4 regions of the Gardnerella sp. KA00243 genome follow, and region 3 is predicted to be linked to each of the others. Evidence: riboswitches for the same ligand, from Rfam matches in the RefSeq annotation. Region 3 holds a riboswitch; each other region holds the start of a gene.
The links. Region 3 has a riboswitch for thiamine pyrophosphate ahead of thiC (phosphomethylpyrimidine synthase ThiC). Riboswitches for the same ligand answer to the same signal wherever they lie in the genome.
Positions count from the first base shown of each region.

Region 1: linked by a shared signal. The riboswitch ahead of thiO (glycine oxidase ThiO) and the one ahead of thiC (phosphomethylpyrimidine synthase ThiC) in region 3 are both predicted to bind thiamine pyrophosphate.
Region 2: linked by a shared signal. The riboswitch ahead of HXT50_RS01340 (ABC transporter permease) and the one ahead of thiC (phosphomethylpyrimidine synthase ThiC) in region 3 are both predicted to bind thiamine pyrophosphate.
Region 4: linked by a shared signal. The riboswitch ahead of HXT50_RS01750 (hydantoinase/carbamoylase family amidase) and the one ahead of thiC (phosphomethylpyrimidine synthase ThiC) in region 3 are both predicted to bind thiamine pyrophosphate.

Region 1 is NZ_CP058375.1:1,051,827-1,054,960, reverse strand. Features, by position in the region: gene HXT50_RS03955 (TIM-barrel domain-containing protein) at 1-1,278, shown strand, start outside; TPP riboswitch at 1,950-2,053, shown strand; gene thiO (glycine oxidase ThiO) at 2,046-3,116, shown strand.
Region 2 is NZ_CP058375.1:340,978-344,111, reverse strand. Features, by position in the region: gene eno (phosphopyruvate hydratase) at 1-815, opposite strand, end outside; TPP riboswitch at 1,026-1,150, shown strand; gene HXT50_RS01340 (ABC transporter permease) at 1,140-1,955, shown strand; gene HXT50_RS01335 (ABC transporter substrate-binding protein) at 2,111-3,109, shown strand.
Region 3 is NZ_CP058375.1:586,933-590,066, reverse strand. Features, by position in the region: gene thiC (phosphomethylpyrimidine synthase ThiC) at 1-1,519, opposite strand, end outside; TPP riboswitch at 1,517-1,622, opposite strand; gene HXT50_RS02345 (methionine ABC transporter permease) at 1,687-2,367, opposite strand; gene HXT50_RS02340 (methionine ABC transporter ATP-binding protein) at 2,370-3,134, opposite strand, start outside.
Region 4 is NZ_CP058375.1:443,661-446,794, reverse strand. Features, by position in the region: gene HXT50_RS01750 (hydantoinase/carbamoylase family amidase) at 1-1,167, opposite strand, end outside; TPP riboswitch at 1,361-1,450, opposite strand; tRNA gene HXT50_RS01745 (tRNA-Val) at 1,705-1,777, opposite strand; tRNA gene HXT50_RS01740 (tRNA-Val) at 1,817-1,888, opposite strand; tRNA gene HXT50_RS01735 (tRNA-Cys) at 1,919-1,989, opposite strand; tRNA gene HXT50_RS01730 (tRNA-Gly) at 2,018-2,090, opposite strand; gene HXT50_RS01725 (hypothetical protein) at 2,503-2,751, opposite strand.

The DNA of each region.
Region 1 (3,134 bases), 460 kb from region 3:
GAGCTGGAAGCGCGATGGTACGCTTTCGGCGCGTTTAGTCCTATTAATCGTTTGCACTCGACTTGTTCGCCGTTTGCTGGAAAAGAGCCGTGGAATTTCCCTCCGGAAACTCGCGGAGCAATGGTGAAAATGCTTCGTTTGCGCGCGGAACTTTTGCCATACGTTTATACGATGAATTATCGCGCAGCTTTTGAAGGCAGACCGATTGTTGAGCCAATGTACTGGCAGTCGCCGGAAGTCGGCATGGCTTACGAAATTCCTAACGAGTACCGTTTTGGAAGTGAGCTTATAGTAGCGCCGATTGTTTCGCCTAATGATGCGGCTGCTTTGCGCGGATGTGCTGGAGTTTGGTTGCCGGAAGGTGATTGGTACGATTTGTTTGACGGACGCAGGTATGTGTCTCGCGGCTTGAATGGTCGCAGATTTGAAGCATGGCGCTCGCTTGATCGCGTGCCTGCTTTTGCGCGTGCTGGAGCAATTGTGCCTCTGCAAGTTTTGCCAGAAGTTGCAGATTGCGAGCGTAGTGCTGATGCTGCTGAATCGGTTAATAGCATTGAAAATCCGCGGGCTTTGCGAATTCTTGCATTCCCTGGAGCTGACGGCGAGTTCGTAATGCGAGAAGATAACGGTGACTTTGCTGCAGCGTCTGCTGGAAACACTGCAGATACACGTATGAATTTTGTGTGGCGAGACGGCAATGGCTCTTCGCAATTCATTATTTCCGGTGTTGCAGGATACGATGCTGCCGTAGAATCTGTACCGCAAAAACGCAACTGGAACGTTGTATTTAGAGGAGTTGCTTGCACAGATTTTGCTCACGTGCGCGTGTTTGTGGGGAGCCAAGAGCTTAACGCAAGCGAGTTTGCGATTTCTTACGAAGGTGAAGAGTCGACTTTGAGTTTGTCGGTTTCTGTAAAAGACGTGCCGGCTCGTTCGGAAATTCGCGTAATTGTTGACGGAGGATTGCAAGTTGCTGCCGATCCTAAAGTTGGTGACGCTTACCGATTCCTGCTTCAAGCACAAGTGCCGTACCGCGGTAAGGAAATGGCTTTTGATGCAGTGAGCGAGGCTAACGGAAGTGCAGGCGCTATTGCTGCAATCTCAACTCTTGAATACGAAAACGAATCGGAAGCAGAAAAGTATCGCAACAATGTTGATATGCTTAACGCTTACGCAACTGATCAGCCTTCCGTAGTGAAGTGGGCGCAATGGCGTTGCACTCTGCCTGTTTCTGTGAAGCATGCGCTTGAGGAGATTTTGCTGCGCTCGGTTGAGTGATTTAATCTGCGCCAGTAACGAAAAAACGGAGTTATGCATTGCCTGCGCAGCGTGACGACCTGCCTGAGCGATGCGATTTAGCGCGCGAAGGCAACTCGGAGCGCCGAGCTTGCTCAAGATTGAAAGCACGGTGTGCTTTCAACGCAAGCGAGGTCTGCCTTCGTCTCGATTGGCGAAGGCAGGGCAGAGTTGTGTGGTTGGGTTTTAGAAACTGGGTTGTGTTTTGTGTGCGCTGACGATCTGCCTGAGCGCATATCCTCACGGCATAGCCGTTCGGCTGATTTGGCATGTGAAGCACACCGTGCTTCACAATTAAGCCAAATCACGCTTTGAAGGAGTCTGAAATTCCAATAATTTCAGACTCAGGCAAAGCGCGCGCGAAGGCAACTCGGAGCGGAAACTCGCTTAAGTTGGGAGTCCAGTGGACTTCCAACGCGAGTTTCGTAAGCGAGCGCGTAATCCACGCGAGCGCTGACTGCGTCAGTAACAAAAATTGCTTAGTTTCACAGCTTGACATACCGGATAAATTAACAGATTTTCTGTAGAAGTGTTAAAATGCTGCACGGTAGTGTGATGAAATTCACATAATTTTGTTACATCTACCTGCAGCATTTGCATATTGCTAAGTTAGCAATATTGAAACGTTCTGCATTTGTAATTCTTGAAAGTCAAGGTTACACCGCGGGAGCCTGTTCTACACAGGCTGAGAGGGCGAAAGCCGACCGTAAACCTGATGCGGGTAATGCCGCCGTAGGGAAGGAGTATATATGCGAAATATTCGTATTATTGGTGCAGGTATTATTGGTTTAGCAACAGCGTGGAGACTTACGGAAGCTGGCGTAAAAGTTAGCATAATTGATCCAGATCCAGTCTCCGGTGCTTCTCACCATGCTGCCGGCATGCTAGCTCCTACCGCAGAAATGCAATATCAGCAAGAAGCGTTGTATCCTCTTATGTTTGAGTCTGCAACTATGTATAAGGAATTGGTTGATTCGGTTGCAAAGTACACCGATAAGCCAACCGGCTACTTAGAGTGCGGCTCTTACGTAATCGGTGGTGACGCTGCAGATAACGAGCACGTGAACGAGTTGTTAAACTTGCAGCACCGTTATGGACGTAGAGCTGAGCATATTTCTGTGAGTAAGCTTCGTGAAATTGAGCCTGCGCTTTCGCCGACGATTGCAGGCGCTGTAAGCGTGCCGGACGACCATCAAATCAACCCTCGTCTTTTCACTGCAGCAATGATTGATGCACTTGAAAAGCGCGGTGTTGTTATTGAGCGTCGCGCAAGCACTCCAGACGATTTGGGTCCAGACACAGTTTTGGCATCCGGCTTGGGTGCTAAGGATATGCTTCCTCAGCTTAAGCTTCGCGCTGTGTGGGGCGATATGATTCGTATGACTATTCCAGAGCCTTTGCGCCCAATTTTGAGTTCCGTGGTTCGTGGGTTTGTGCATGACCGCCCAGTTTATTTGGTGCCTCGCGCTAAGGAAACAGGCGAGCTTGTGCTCGGTGCTACTTCTCGCGAAGATGACCGCGATATTCCAAAGGTCGGTGGCGTGCTTGACTTGCTTCGCGATGCCGCAAGCGTGCTTCCTGGCATTCAGGAATGCTCGATTACTGAGGTTACTGCTGGCGGTCGTCCTGGAACTCCAGATGATTTGCCATTCATTGGCATTGATCCTAAGACGCACACCACGATTTCCACCGGTTACTTCCGTCACGGAATTTTGCTCACCGCTTTAGGCTCTTCTTTGACCACAAAACTCGTGCTTGAGCAAGAGTTGACTGAGAAGGAAAAGGGATTCTTGGAAAGCTGCAATCCTGCACGCTTCTAATCGCTAATTTCGGTGAAT
Region 2 (3,134 bases), 250 kb from region 3:
TAGTAATCGAGCATGTAAGCAGATTCGCGCTCTTCGCCATCGAAACGATACTTACCAGTTTCCTTGTTGTAGAACTCAGAAGAAGCAACGTCAAGAGAAATACCAATCTGCTTGCCTGGCTCATAGCCAGCGGCTTCGATTGCATCCATGATGTACTTCAAGGAATCCTCGTTGGACTTCATCTTTGGAGCGAAGCCACCTTCGTCACCAAGACCAGTAGCCAAGCCTTCCTTCTTCAAAACATTCTTCAAGGTGTGATAAACCTCAACACCAGCGCGCAAAGCATCGCTGTAGGTCGCGAAACCGTAAGGAGAAATCATATACTCCTGAATATCGGTTGCGAAATCAGCGTGAGCACCACCGTTCATGATGTTCATGTTTGGAACTGGAAGAATGTGACCATTGGTGCCGCCAATGTAGCGGTACAACGGAAGCTGAGCAGACTCAGCAGCAGCGTAGAGAGCAGCGAGGGAAACGCCGAGAATTGCGTTAGCACCAAGCTTGCCCTTGTTTGGCGTGCCATCAAGCTCAATCATCGTCTCATCAAGAGCGCGCTGATCGGTGGCATCCATGCCAATAACCTTAGGTGCGATTACCTCGTTGACAGCCTTAACAGCTTCCAACGTGCCCTTGCCTTGATAACGGGACTTGTCGCCATCGCGACGTTCCCAAGCTTCAGCCTCACCAGTAGAAGCACCAGAAGGCACTAAACCAATACCCTGAGCGCCATCTTCGGTCTCCAAATAAACCTGAACAGTAGGATTTCCACGAGAATCCAAAATTTCGCGTGCATATACGCTTTCAATAGCTGCCACAACTACTCCTTTATACCTATGGGTTGTGATGACTCTTCCAAGATTAGTGCGTTTTATGGACGTTATATTGAGTACCAGCGTATTTATGCCGTGAACGTTCACAATATTTTGATTTAATTCGAGTCATATGAGCCAATTGTATATTTTTAAGCAATATCGTTTATAAATATCGATTTCAAATATACATGTCCATACCCTTGGGAGATAATGACCACAGACACGGGGTGCGCAACTACATCGTGCCAAACAACAATACATACAGTGTTGCGCTGAGAATACACTCGTTGAACCTGATATAGCTAAAACTATCGAAGGGATTGTCGCATGACTTACAGTTCGCCTAATAAAGCGAAAAACATATTGAAGATTGCATTTAAAGCGGTATCTTCGTGTAAAGTGTGGATTTCAACCATCCTCATTTTGGTTTTGTGGTTTTTTACAACTCTTTCTCCAATCGAAGACCGTTCTTTGCCATCCCCATATGAAGTAATACAAGCTTTTATTGATTTAAACAACGAAGGCATATTATTAAAATCCTTAGGAATAAGTATTTTACGAGTTCTTTTAGGACTTTTGTTAGGAATTATTTTTGCTGTTCCTGCAGGCATACTTGCGGGAGGCAGTAAGCTTGGCAATATTGTAGTTGATAAACCAAGCCACATGTTGAGGTCAATTCCATTCCCGGCTTTAGCTCCAATATTAATAATTTTCCTCGGAATAGATGAAACGATGAAAATAGCGCTTATAGCTGTTGGCGTTTTTGGACCTATGTACGTTAATATTCGCGACGGAGTGCGTAATATTGATCCGAAACTTCTCGAATTAGCACAGGTTTATCACGTTAAAAAATCTACTATTTTTATATCTATTTTGCTTCGCGGTACACTTCCAAGTTTTATGACAGGTTTGCGATTTGCAATATCTGTAGCATGGGTTGCATTAGTGACTTGCGAAACAGTCAATTCTTCTATTGGAATTGGATACATTCTTTCAAGAGCGCAAGAATTCTTTAGGCCAGATCAAATGATGGCATGCGTTATTATGTACGCAATTGCAGGTCTTGGATCTGAGCTTACTGCAAACATATTAGAGTATCTTCTTATACCCGAACGCAGATTAGATAGAAAATCACGCCAATAATCTAGTAGTATCAACATTTTTCTAAAGTTAACTACTTTTTAAAATGCATTAAATTGCTTTTTAAGAATCAGTCAATATTTAGAATCAACAACCAAATAATAACAACCAAACAAACAACAGATAAACAAAACAACAAACAAAAGGAGCTGTATATCATGGCTAATTTAAAAATGCGATTTTCTAAAAAGAGCATTATTGCATTAATCTGCGCTGCTTGTGCAACTGTATCTCTTGCAGCTTGCGGAAACTCACAAAAATCATCAAGCGCTTCTTCAAAAGAAGACGCTGGAACTATGAGAGTTGCTTATCTTTCTACAGCAAATTATTTAACTACTTTGAAAAATGAGAAATTCCTTCAAGACGAATTTGGCAAATCTAAGGTAGTTTACACTGGTCCTTACACTCCAGTCGATGGTCTTACTGCTGTTATGAGCGGAAATGCAGATGCTACAACTACTGGAACCGGACGCTTCATTGATTTGATTGCTGAAGGACAACCATGGGTAGCTTTTGCGCTCGAATATTACAATGGTGATTCTCAAGGAATCGTTGCATCCGCAAAAAGCGGCGTGAAAACACTAAAAGACTTATACGGAAAGAAAGTTGCTATTATTCACAACGGTGATACTGGCGATTACATGCTTCACCGCGCATTCGATAAAAGTGGTTTAGACGTTTCTAAAGTTAACAAAGTTGAGATGAGCCCTAAGAACTTCCAGGCAGCATTTACTTCTGGACAGATTGATGCAATTTCCTCATTCGATCAGAATCTTGCTGCAGCAATGACAACTCCAGGCGCAAAATTGCTTGTAAATGCTAAAAAGTACGGCAATATGAATGTTACTATTCACATTGTTTCTAAGAGCTTTGCCCAAAAGCATCCGGATCTTGTTAAGAAGATGTACAAGGCTCTTGTTCGCGAAGCAAAAAAGTCTCATAAAGAAAACAATGTTATTGGAAACGCTTACAAGCAGCTCGGAGCAAGCGAAACTATTATTAAGCAAATTAAAAAGTTTGACAATCCAACTATTCGCCCAATCGATGAAAAAGGTTTGAAAATGATGGAAACTCAGGCTAAAGAATACGTGAAATATGGTTTAATTAAGCAAGCTCCAAAGAATTTGAAAGATTCTGTAATGGATTGCACGAAGTAAATTAATCCATATATCTATAAAACAC
Region 3 (3,134 bases):
CCGCACCCCACTTCGTGGCCCACGTAAGCTTTTCTACTTCTTCGTCAATAGACGACGTAACAGCAGAATTACCCATGTTTGCGTTGAGCTTAGTTAAGAAGCGTGAGCCAATAATCATAGGCTCAGCTTCAGGATGGTTAATATTGCAAGGAATTACAGCGCGTCCTGCTGCAATTTCTTCTCGAACTAGCTCTACATCGCAATTTTCGCGCGTTGCAACGTATTGCATTTCCGGAGTAGTAATTCCGTGACGAGCGTACCACATTTGCGTAATCGGATGATCTGCGCCCTTCATTGGCTTATGCGTGCGACCACGCCATTCTTTAGAAGCTTTGCCTCGCTTAATTGCGCGCTTGCCGTCGTCTTGAAGATTGCGCCTGCGACCCTCATATTCCACAACGTCACCGCGGTCGCGAATCCAGTCAAGTCGAAGCGGAGCCAAGCCTTCCTTCGGATCGCACTTTGGACCTTCAGTATTGTAATCCTTAAAAGGCGGGTTAGGACCTACGCCAGGAGTATCCGAAAGCTTAATTTCCGTATAAGGAACTTCCAAATCGTAAGAACCATATTCATACTCAAAATGAACTGGAGTTGTTTTGCGAATATGAGCTTTATCGCGCTGAGTGCAACCACGAGCTGCAATGTCAACTCGCTGTTGTTTAGCTAATTTCGCAGCATCCTTTGCTTCTTTAGCGTTAATAAAAGTTGGTTTCTTTTCTTGAGTTTCTGAAGATTTTGATTCAGAATTTTCTGCAACTATTACTCGCTTAGCGTAGCCGTGCTTTTCTTCGCCTCGCACAGCTTTCCAATGTTCAACAAACTCACGCATAGTTGATTCTGGTGTTTCTGAAGAATACAGTGCTTCAGAAACGAACCATCCTGCAGCCTTAGTGTGAGCGATTGTATCGATATCGTCGAGCGCAGTTCTTCCGCCAACTAGAACTGGGAAATCACTTGCGGAACAAATCGTATTAATTTTCGCTTCGTCCAGCGTTGTGTGGTTTGCTTCCAATTCGTAAGCGGCAGTAGTGCTTTCGCATCCTTCTTCAGGATTGTGCATTGCTGTTACGCAAATGTAATCAATGCATCCATCTGGCAGTTCGTTTATTACTTTAACTAAGCTTTCGGTTTCAACAGATAAGCCGATTACAGCATCTTCGCCAAGAAGTGCGCGAGCCTCTCTAGGCTCCATGTCGCTTTGTGCTAAATGCACTCCGTCAACTTTGATGCTTTGATTGCGAGCTTGCCAAACGACATCAACACGTTCATCGATAACAAAAGTTACAGAATCGCATTTGTTATTGTCTTCGATGATTTGTGCAATATCGCGTGCAATAGTAGTGATTTCTTTAGCGTTTTCATTGTTGCAATGAAGACGAATAAAAGTCGCTCCAGCGCGCAAAGCATCATCGACAATATCTGTAAGTGGACGATTATTACAAGCTTGTGGGTCTGCAATAAAGCAGGCACTTAGATTAAATTGATTACGCATTGATGCGTACGGATAATTCGATGTCATACTAAAATCGTTGCTCCCTACGTTGTATTAACTAACAGGTTCGAAGGGTTAGGCAAATTAATACCATCTCAGCCTTCTTTCGAAAGCACCCCTGCAAAATGTCGAATTACCAGTAAGTTTACACGATTATGTGCATTTAATTGGTGGTGGGTATGTTGCGAAATTCTTTAGCGTTCGTGATGATTGATTGCGCGTGAAATAAAATCTCCCAAGCTTTGCACAATCTGCACGAGGATAATGCAAAGAATAACAGCCACTGTCATCACATCGTATTGATAGCGCTGGTATCCGTATCGTATTGCAATATCTCCGAGTCCGCCTGCGCCAACTGTTCCAGCCATTGCGGAGAATCCAAAAAGCGTAATAAATGTAAGCGCAGCTCCGCGAATTAGCGAAGGTAAAGCTTCCCACAGCAACACTTTGCAAACAATTTGCAATTTGCTTGCTCCAAAGCTTTGTGCTGCTTCAATTAAGCTTCCGTCAACTTCGGCTAAAGATTGTTCAACTACTCTAGCAACGAATGGTGCAGCAGTAATTACCAGTGGCACAATAGCTCCAGGAACTCCCAAAGAAGTGCCAACTATGAGACGAGTAAAAGGAATTATTGCAACTAATAAAATAATAAACGGCACAGAACGCACGATGTTAACAATCCAGCCTAGAACTGCGTTAATTGGCGCGTTAGGGCAAATACCTTTTTTGTTTGATGTAATGAGAAGTACGCCAACTGGAAGTCCAATAAGGTATGCAAAAAGTGTTGCAACTGATGTCATTACGAGTGTGTCTTGCACGCCTTCAATAAGTAAGTCACCGTAGTCGTTAAAAAATTGTGTAGCAGCTTCTAACATTGTTATTTCACCTCATTGGTAAGCGCGTTTGTTTGTGCGTCTGTTGCCTCGTTTGCAAGCGTGTTTGTAGTTTTAGCACGATGATTTTCTTGTTTTTCATCTGCAATAAGAGTTCGCAAAATATCGCTTTGTGGATTTGCAAAAAGCGTATCCGTGTCACCTAATTCCACAATGCGTCCGCCATCAATCATTGCAACTCGGTCGCAAATATTTCGTGCTACAGCCAGCGAATGTGTAATAATAACAAGTGTTACGTTGAGTTCGCGGTTAATTCGGCGCAATAAATCAAGGATTTGCGCAGTAGTTGTGGAGTCCAGTGCGCTTGTTGCTTCATCGCAAAGCATAATCGACGGATTATTCGCCAATGCTCGTGCAATTGCTACGCGCTGCTGCTGTCCGCCTGAAAGTTGGCTAGGGTAGCGGTTTGCAAAATCTTTTAAACCAACTAAGTCAAGCAAGTAGTTTGCGCGTTCTTCTCGTTCCTTTTTTGCAGTGTGATTTAACTCTAATGGGAAAGTGACGTTTCGCAATACTGTACGTTGCTGGAAAAGGCTAAAATTCTGGAAAATCATGCCAATATTAGTGCGTACTTTTGCAAGTTCTTTATCTTTTACTTCGCTAATATCATTTCCGTCAACAATAATTTTGCCAGAAGTTGGTCGCTCAAGCAGATTCATGCAACGAACTAGCGAAGACTTTCCTGCACCAGAAGAACCAAGGATTCCGAATACTTCTCCCGATTCAATAGTCAGATTAATGTCGTGTAA
Region 4 (3,134 bases), 140 kb from region 3:
GTACTCTTCTGGAGCGTGACTAATACCATCTTTTGAAGGAACAAAAATCATTCCGGATTTTACAAACGGAGCAAAAATTTGCGTATCTTGACCAGCACCTGAATGCATGACTCTGTACGCATAACCTTGCTTATTAGCTTGATCTTTCAAAAGATTAATAATATCGTCGCTAAGTGGTGTAGGATCGTCAGACATCCACTTATCGATCTGCGCTGTAATGCCATAAGACTTGGCAGTTTCGTGAATATCCTCGTCGAGTTCCTGCAAGAATTTATCAAGAAAAGCTTTATCTGTATGACGGCAGTTCATTGAAAAAGTAACTTCTCCAGGAACAATATTTACTTGATTTGGAACTACGCTGATTCTACCGAAAGTAAGTACCAGTGGGTCGCCTGCTTGCTTGGCTTTGTCAAGATTCTTGGCGATTATATGAGACATGCAATCTACTGCATCGTGCCTGTAGGACATCATTGTTGTGCCAGCGTGATTTTGTACGCCTTTAAGATGAATATCCCAACGGTGCTGACCGGCAATGCTAGTGATAATACCTAAATCTTCGTGATTGCTGTAAAGCGTTGGTCCCTGCTCAATGTGTAGCTCAATCCAGGCTTCAAGATTTGCGAACTTAGGTTGAGTTGTTTGATAATTGAACCCAGCTTCACGCATTGCTGTTTCGAAAGGAACACCTTCACTGTCGCAAATATTTTCTACGTCCTCTTTTTTGGCTAGCCCGAAGAAATTCTTTGAACCCCAGAATACGTATGGGAAACGTGAGCCTTCCTCTTCTGCTAAGCAGATAATGCGAAGACTTTTCTTTGGCTTTCCATATCTAGTAAGTAAATTCTTAATTGCTAAATAGGCTGCAACTATTCCAAGTTGGCCGTCAAAACGACCTCCTCTTGAAACTGTGTCAATATGCGATCCGCAAGCTATTATGCTTTCTGGTTTTTCGCATCCTTCAACAGTTGCAATTAGGTTTCCAACTTGGTCGAATTCCACAGTCATACCGAGTTTTTCAAATCGTTGACGAAGAGCAAAAAGAGCCTGTTTCCAAGATTTTGTGTAAAGAGGTCGAGTAACTCCTTGTTCTCCTGGTTTTTCTGTGAATCCTGCAAGCCAGCTTATGGCCGATTCTATAGTTTCAGCACTTATGCTGCTATCGATCATGTGCAGTATTCCTCCTCACTTGTGCAAGTTTTCCCAAAAGTGACATTCAGGCGGATATTTTTTTGGTTTTGGTGTTTGGTTTTTAGTTTTTAATTGTTTTTTAAATCTTTTTTTAATTGTTTAGTTGATACTCGTGTAATTGCTACTACTTTGTGGCAACGCAAGATGTCACGAAAATCGTGACAGAAAGAAATCACTTATTGTAATTGCTCCCTACGCATGTCTTAACAAAACAGGTTCAAAGGGTGTTTCTCAACTGTTTCCAGTACCCCTGCAATTTTCACTTGTACTCGGACGAGTATAGCACGATATTAAATGAACTCAAAATGAACATTAGTATGTGTGTTTCTGTGAAGAAATGATTGGTTGATTGATTGACTGGCTGGTTGATTGGTTGATTTGTTGACTGATATGAGATATTGCTTCCATTTGTGGTTGCAGGTATGTTCGGCTGCAAAAAATTTTCATATGTAAGTTAGGAAATAAAAAATAGCCAGATAACAAAAAACGCAGTGCTTCTACACTGCGAACATATTGTGGGTGATATAGGAATCGAACCTATGACCCCTTCCGTGTGAAGGAAGTGCGCTAGCCGCTGCGCCAATCACCCAAAATTTTTTAATTATGTGTGAAAGGCAATCCTTTCGAGTGGGCGATACAAGGTTCGAACTTGTGACCCCTTCCGTGTCAGGGAAGTGCGCTACCACTGCGCCAACCGCCCGGTTGTGTATTAAGCTAACCCGCTTAATCGAGGTGGGTACGAGAGTCGAACTCATCTATACGGCTTTGCAGGCCGCTGCCTAACCGCTTGGCTAACCCACCGTAAGGTCGAATAACTCATCGGACCTAGAGCGGACAACGGGACTCGAACCCGCGGTCTCAACCTTGGCAAGGTTGCGCTTTACCAACTAAGCTATGTCCGCAATGCAACTTTACTGAACAATGTCAGCTCCGAAGCACGAGTAACTACTATACCCGAAATATTTACAAATGCAAGCCCTCGCCTATTTTGGCGTGTCGTTTGGTGGTGTTTTGGGGGAATGACCAGCTCTTTTGTAATAGTTAATTTTCCCGTTTTCTACTATGCAAACGCAATTCAGCTTCGTATCTTTTCTAGATAAACGTTTTTGAACAATAGTATTTATTGAATCATTTGTTACATTGGATATTATAAAAAATAAAGCTATAATGAAAATAACGCGAGGGCCTCGCAGCTGCCGTTTACGTCAGATTGTTAGTCGAGGGGTCCCTCGCAATTTTCATTTTAAGTGTTTTTTTAATATAAGATTTATTCATCTTCGTCGTAATCTGCAGAATGTTGACGACGTTGGATCCCTAGTTATCTGCCATTTCGTTATATAAATCAAGATAGTCATCGTCAATAAGATTGTATGTTTCAACAATAAGATTGCAAGGAGTATCTTGCTGTTCCCATGCAAAACTTAAGTAATCTGCTAATGCTTCATAAGACTCTCCTGCGCATGTAGCATTACTAGCTGCTTCTTTGCAATCTTCATTCATGTATGGCTCAGCATAGGGACGAAGTTTTTCAGCCATGTCATAATAAATTTTCTGCATGTTCATTAGCTTTTAACTCCTCTCTTATCTTCTATAACTGTGAACGCAGTATTAACACGCACACTTTTTCTTTTCTTCACTCAACCTTTGAAGAAAATATTGAAAATGGTACTCCTCAGACTAATGTTCCAGTCTTGAAAGCTGGTTGTCGAGGATCACACGCGCATTAAGATCACCCCCCCCCCCATAGGTGAAAAAGACGATTCCAGTCAACCTAAATGGCTATAACTTCTAGGAATCACACACATATTCAGAAAGGATCTAAAGTGCCATGGCGCGTCATTGTCAAGAGGACGAAAAGGAAAACCGCCCTTGCGCCACGGCTTTGCTAGGCTATCACTATACATATCGAATGTAAACACATTTGCATAAATCTTTGTGTAGAACAA